Regions from separate parts of the Rhizobium sp. N122 genome, predicted to be linked through region 2. Evidence: riboswitches for the same ligand, from Rfam matches in the RefSeq annotation. Region 2 holds a riboswitch; the other holds the start of a gene.
What was found. A riboswitch is a leader RNA that binds a small molecule or an ion and turns the genes downstream of it on or off. The one in region 2 is predicted to bind FMN.

Region 1: it holds a riboswitch for FMN, as region 2 does, so the genes downstream of both, ATY75_RS25885 (6,7-dimethyl-8-ribityllumazine synthase) here and ATY75_RS31830 (DMT family transporter) in region 2, are expected to answer to the same signal.

What each region holds. Positions count from the first base shown of each region.
Region 1 is NZ_LOKU01000045.1:226,249-229,651, forward strand. It holds gene ATY75_RS25880 (VOC family protein) at 327-1,016, opposite strand; gene ATY75_RS25885 (6,7-dimethyl-8-ribityllumazine synthase) at 1,176-1,610, opposite strand; FMN riboswitch at 1,689-1,831, opposite strand; gene ATY75_RS25890 (SRPBCC domain-containing protein) at 2,139-2,585, shown strand; gene ATY75_RS25895 (hypothetical protein) at 2,769-3,089, shown strand; gene ATY75_RS25900 (hypothetical protein) at 3,171-3,395, opposite strand.
Region 2 is NZ_LOKU01000078.1:113,218-116,620, forward strand. It holds gene lon (endopeptidase La) at 1-700, shown strand, start outside; gene hupB (DNA-binding protein HupB) at 907-1,182, shown strand; FMN riboswitch at 1,303-1,455, shown strand; gene ATY75_RS31830 (DMT family transporter) at 1,549-2,460, shown strand; gene ATY75_RS31835 (esterase-like activity of phytase family protein) at 2,543-3,403, shown strand, end outside.

The sequences.
Region 1 (3,403 bases), on a different contig from region 2:
CTTTCGCTCGGGGTGACGCGAGAGACAATGAAAGACGTGCTGTGTGGCCCCCTCATCTGCCTGCCGGCATCTTCTCCCCGCTGGGGAGAAGGGGGCAAGCCGGACGACCTTCATTCGCAAGCTGAGGTTTCAAGGGAGGCGAGGCGCCGCCGCGATTCCGCTTCTCCCCTCGGGGAGAAGATGCCGGCAGGCAGATGAGGGGGCCACACTGCACGTCCTCCATTGTCCTTCGCCTCGCCTTGAGCGGCAAGCGAAAGGCAAGCGGATTGCATCATTATCAAGAGGGAACACAGACGCGACGAGCGTCTGCGTCCCTCTACCGCCATCTATAACGGCAGTTCCCGGCCGGCCCGTTCGCTGACCATGTATTCGGCGTACCAGTCCGGCCAGTTCTCGTCGTGCTTGCCACCGTTGCGCTTTTCGTGTTCGCCGTGGGCGGTGGCCGCGCGGCGCAGTGCTGATGCAAGGTCGCTCGAGGTCGCAAAGGCTGTCTCGTCGGCGTCGATGCGTCCGGGCAGGCGCTCCGTGACTTCCTGGAACAGCCAGCCATTGCCGTCGGGATCCTTGAACGAGGCGAAGGAGCGATAGCTGCGGTGTTCGGGATCGCGGCCGGCGAGCCTGAGCCGTCCGAAGAGATAGGGTTCGTCTCTGCCGGCATAGACGCCTGATGCGTCATGGAACACGTCGCTGACCTCGACGCCGCGGGCAATGAGATCGCGGCGGGCGGCCTCGATGTCGGAGACGACGAGGTAGAGCCCCTGGGCGGAGCCGGGCTCTGCGGCGGTGATGTTCTGGCCGAAGATGATCGCGCAGCCGGAGCCGGGCGGAGTAAACTGGATCACCCGGAAATCGGCGTCATTGGCGAAATCGGCGTCGAGCCGCCAGCCGAGGCCGTTGTAAAAACGTTTGGCGCGGTCGACGTCGGAAACGGGGATGACGACCACTTCGAGCTTGGTGTCGACCGGCCGTGTTTTCGGATTTGCCATAGGGGGTTCACTGCGCATTGCATTGCTCATCTTCAGCTCCTTGGGGTTCTGGATGCATTAAGAATGGCGATACATGTCGCGGTCGAGTGGATCACAGCGCGGCGGGGGCGTCGAATCAATTATTCTGTCGTAACCGACCTGATGAAGACGGCGGGATCGGTCCCGCCGCCTCGGTTCCGAGGAACCGTCTTACGCGGCAAGAGCGGCGCGTGTCTTCCCGATGGTGAGCGCGGCCTTTGCGGCCTCCCGCCCTTTCTCGATGAAGTGCGCGCGGTAGATCTGCTTATGGTGGTCGGTTTCCTGATACTGATGCGGCGTTAGCGAAACAGACAGCACCGGCACGCCGGTATCCATGCCGGCGCGCATCAGCCCGTCGACCACGGCCTGGGCGACGAATTCGTGGCGGTAAATTCCGCCGTCAACGACGAAAGCGGCCGCAACGACGGCGCCATAGCGGCCGGTTGCGGCAAGATCACGGGAAAGCAGCGGCATCTCGAATGCGCCGGGAACATCGAACACATCGACCTGTTCGGGCGGCACGAGCTGATAGAAGCCCTCAAGGGCGCGGTCGACGATGTCGGCGTGCCAGCTGGCTTTGATAAAGGCGTAGCGGGTGGGTGTCATGGTAATCTCCTTTGGCGAACAGACACATCACCCAAGGCGATCACGAACGTCCCCGACAGCCGCAAGGGCGGTGGGAACGCGCGTTCTCTTTCATCCGGACTATGACCGTCGGCTCAGGCATCTCACCTGATCTGCTGACCCTTCCTTAGAAGGCGCTCGCGGGCTCGCAATCGAAACTGCATACCGCCGGTAGGGACTTTCACCCCGCCCTGAGAACGGCGGGGACAATAGGGGGAAGGTGGCCGGCTGGCAATAGGGTGAAATGCTTTCATTGTGGTGTGGGAATGGGAATGGCGCGAGTGGCCCGAAGGGCAAGGCAGTTGAGGGGGCGAGCGACGACAGGAGCGAGTGCATTGGGCGCACGCGAAGGGCACGGTGACGAGCCAGCGTCGGAGGGAATGTCTCCATCGCCCTTGCTGAATGTGCACTTTTGCCTACATGCTTCCGATGAGGACACCCCGTCAAAACAGCAGCGCGCCGTTCCCGCGCAAGGCGAGGGAAGACCATAGCAAACCATGGGAGAGAGATATGCAAGAGCCCCTCGTCGTTCACCGCGAGGCGCATATCGCGGCGCCGCCGGCCGCAGTGTTTGCGTTGATGACCGACCCGGAAAAGATCCTGCGCTGGATGGGAACGGAGGCTCAGGTCGAGCCGCAGCCGGGCGGGCTCTATCTCGTCAACGTCACCGGCGCCCGCTTTGCGCGCGGCTCGTTTCGCGAAGTGGTGCCGGTTCATCGCCTTGCCTACAGCTTCGGCTGGGACGGCAGCGAGGTGGTGCCGCCGGGGTCGAGCCTGGTCGAGATCGACCTGATCGAGCAGGGAGGCGGAACACTGCTGCGGCTCACCCATAGCGGCCTGCCGAGCGCCGATCAATGCGCCGGCCATGCGGAAGGCTGGGCGCATTACCTCGGGCGGCTGATCGAGGTCGCCGCCGGGCGTGACCCGGGTCCCGACTCATTTTCTGGCAGAACATGAACGGTTTTTGCAGGCCGGAGGCTTGTCCCGAAGCGGTTGCCGTTGCGGGAAAACGGCTGGCCGGCGCTACGATCGGCCGTCCGAAAGCGCTTCTTTTTTGCCCGCAAACATGAACGCGCAATTCATCTCCAGTTCAATTTGGCCGCCCTAGGGTGAGGGCGGCTGGATGAAATGGAGTTTCCGATGAAGGCACTTTCTATCGCGGCTGCCTTGCTCGCTGGCAGCCTTTCGATCGGCACAGCTGAGGCGATGCCGATGGGGACAATCAATGTCCAGAGCAATGTCACAAGCGATGTTACAAAGGTCGACTATGCGTGCGGCCGCGGCTGGCATCTGACCCGCTGGGGCGAATGCCGGCGAAACTGGCGACGCCCGCCGCCGGTGGCCTTCTACGGCGGTCCGCCCCGCTGGGGCTGGGAGCGGCGTCACCGGGATTGGGATGGTCCGCGCTGGCGCGATGAGCGGCGCGGCGAGTATCGCCGCCGCTGGCGGGATGACTATTAAGCTCGCAGTCAGAGACAGATCGATGGGGCCGGCGCAATCTTCGCCGGCCCTTTTTATCGACGTTTCTTCGGCGCCTTGGCGTCAGACCGTGCTGACGCGCCAGTGTTGGCTGTCGATCAGTTCTTCGAGTTCGACAGGATCCTTGACGCCGAATTCATACCATTCGACGAGTTCCTTCGCCTTGCGGCTGCTCTCCTCTGCGGTCAGCTCGACCTGATATCTTTCGCACCACCGCCGAAGGATCGACGTCAGCAGCCTCATGTCATTGCCATCCAGCGGATCTTTCGGCCAGAATATCGTGCCCATCGTACCCC
Region 2 (3,403 bases):
TGCCAACATCTCCGACTATCTTGGCGTCCCGCGCTTCCGCCATGGCGAAGCCGAGGGCGAGGATCAGGTCGGCGTTGTCACCGGTCTGGCCTGGACCGAAGTCGGCGGCGAACTGCTGACCATCGAAGGCGTGATGATGCCGGGCAAGGGCCGCATGACGGTTACCGGCAATCTGAAGGAAGTCATGAAGGAATCGATTTCGGCAGCGGCTTCCTATGTCCGCTCGCGCGCTGTCGACTTCGGCATCGAGCCGCCGCGCTTCGACAAGAGCGACATCCACGTGCACGTGCCGGAAGGCGCGACACCGAAGGACGGCCCCTCGGCCGGCGTCGCCATGGCGACCGCGATCGTCTCGATCATGACCGGTATCCCGGTGAACAGGCACGTGGCCATGACCGGTGAAATCACCCTTCGCGGCCGTGTGCTGCCGATCGGCGGTCTCAAGGAAAAGCTGCTCGCAGCGCTTCGCGGCGGCATCAAGAAGGTGCTGATTCCGGAGGAAAATGCCAAGGACCTGGCAGAGATTCCGGATAACGTGAAGAACAGCATGGAGATCATCCCGGTATCCCGCATGGGCGAGGTGATCAAGCATGCGCTGATCCGGCGTCCGGAGCCGATCGAATGGGACGGCACGGTGGAAACGCCGGTCATCACCTCGGTCGAAGGCCTTGATGAGACGGGCGCGACCATAGCGCATTGAGTGGCCTTGGCCACATTTAGGCCCCATTGGCTGAAAAGACGGAAAAAGGCTGGCGAAAACGCCAGCCTTTTTTGTGAAAACGTCATGGAGACGCTTGCTTTTCCTTGATTTGCAGGGCTTTTGGGTTCCCGGCGGGCCTGATGAAACCTATTCTGCGCCTAGCTTACTTTTGAGTCGTTTCGTACCATTTAGAAAGGGGTGGAAACATGAACAAGAATGAACTCGTGTCCGCAGTCGCCGAAAAGGCAGGACTGACGAAGTCTGACGCGGCTTCCGCTGTTGACGCGGTTTTTGACGTTGTCCAGGGTGAACTCAAGAACAAGGGCGACATCCGCCTCGCTGGGTTCGGCAGCTTCACCGTTTCTCATCGTGCCGCATCGAAGGGCCGCAACCCGTCGACGGGCGCTGAAGTCGACATTCCGGCTCGCAACGTGCCGAAGTTCACGCCCGGCAAGGGCCTGAAGGACGCCGTCAACGGCTGATCTGAGATTATCCGCCAGCCGTAAACGAGACCGGCTGCGCAGGATTTGGAAGGGGTTCGGCTTTGCCGGACCCCTTTTGCTTTCGCCGCTTGCCGCATGCGGCCCTTTGTTCTACGACAGAGCTGTTCTCAGGGCGGGGTGAAACTCCCCACCGGCGGTAAGGGCTGCGGCCCGAGCCCGCGAGCGCTTTCCCAAGCCGACGCTTGGGAGGGGTCAGCAGATCCGGTGCGGTTCCGGAGCCGACGGTCAAAGTCCGGATGGAAGAGGATGAGCATGGCCGCGTGCGGGGCAGGGGACTGCCAGCGTCAGCGTGCTGTCGCTCGTTGCGTCCTGATTTATGTTGGTCCCTGATTTCGGATGAAAGACATGAATCAGAAATCCCTTGCAGTCTCGCAGTCGCGCGCCTTTGCCGGCGCAGCTTTCATGGTGCTTGGAGGCGTGGTCTTCTCGCTCCTCAACGTCGTCACCCAGTGGCTGACGATGAAGCTCGCCTTTCCCCCGGCCTCCGCGGCCTTCTGGCAATATGCCTTCGCCTTTCTGTTCTCCTTGCCCTTCCTGCGCAAATCAGGCCTTTCGGCAATGCGCACCGAATATCCCTGGCGGCATCTCGTGCGCGTGATCTTTGCCGCGCTCGGCGTCGAGGCCTGGATTTCCGGCCTTGCGTCGGTGCCGATCTGGCAGGCGATCGCCCTCGTCATGACCTCGCCCTTCTTCATCATTCTCGGCGCCCGCCTGTTCCTCGGTGAACGTGTCGGTCCAGCCCGGTGGGCGGCGACCGGTGTCGGCTTTGCCGGCGCGATGATCATCCTGCAGCCATGGTCCGACAGCTTCACCTGGGCAGCCCTGCTGCCGGTGCTCTCGGCGCTGCTCTGGGGCGCCTCCTCGCTGATCACCAAGAGCCTGACCGGCATTGAAAAGCCCGAGACGATCACCGTCTGGCTGTTGGTGCTGCTGACGCCGATCAACGGCGGCCTGGCGCTGGCGGCGGGCTTTGCCGTGCCGACAGGCACCGCACTTGCTCTCTTCCTGCTGGCCGGCCTGCTGACGGTCGTGGCGCAATATCTGCTGACGCTCGCCTATGCCAGTGCCGACGCCGCCTATGTGCAGCCCTTCGACGATCTGAAGCTGCCGCTGAATGTGCTGGCAGGCTGGCTGTTCTTCGGTTATGCGCCGGCCGGTTACCTTTGGCTCGGAGCCGCCCTCATTCTTGCCGCGTCGCTTTTCATCATGCGCAACGAGATGCGCCGGGAAAAGGGCGGCGTGACGCAAACCACGTGAAATGTCGCGGGTTGTCATGTCGCTGTCATGGCAATCCCGCAGAAAACCCATGTTTCGACTATTCGACACATGGGGGATTTTCATGACAATTTCATCGCGCAAGGCAGCACTTGCTGCCGTGCTTCTCGCTTCCGTTGCCTTTCCGGCCGCCGCCGAGCCGGTCTTCAACCGCATGGCGTCCTTCCCGGTCGCGCAGAACCTGCCTGGTGACAAGGACAAGCTTTCGCCGACCTCTGCCGAAATCATCACCGCGACCGATGACGGCAACACGCTGATCTATAGCGACAGCCCGCTCGGCGCGATCGGCTTCATCGACATCACCGATGCCAAGGCCCCGAAATCAGGCGGCGCGCTGATGATGGACGGCGAGCCGACATCGGTCACCTCGAGCGCCGGCAAGGCCCTGGTCGCCGTCAACACCTCCGAAAGCAAGGCCAAGCCCTCGGGCCGTCTGGCGATCGTCGACGTGGCGACGAAGAAGATCGAAAACAGCTGCGATCTCGGCGGCCAGCCGGATTCGATCGCGCTGAACAAGGACAAGACGCTCGGCGCCATCGCGATCGAAAACGAGCGTGACGAAGAGGTCAACGACGGCAAGATCCCGCAGATGCCGGCCGGCGATCTGGTTGTCTTCCAGGTCCAGAACGGCACGGTCGATTGCGGCACCATCAAGCACGTGACGCTGACCGGTCTCGCGGGCGTTGCCCCTGAAGATCCGGAGCCGGAATTCGTCGCCTTCAACGGCCAGAACGAGATCGCCCTGACGCTGCAGGAAAACAACGAGATCGTCATCATCGACGCCAACACCGCTCAGGTGAAAACGCATTTCTCTGCCGGCAGCGTCGATCTCGCCGGCATCGACACCAAGCGGGACGGCGCCCTGAAATTCACCGGCGAATTGAAGGACGTGCCGCGCGAGCCCGACGCCGTGAAATGGCTGGAC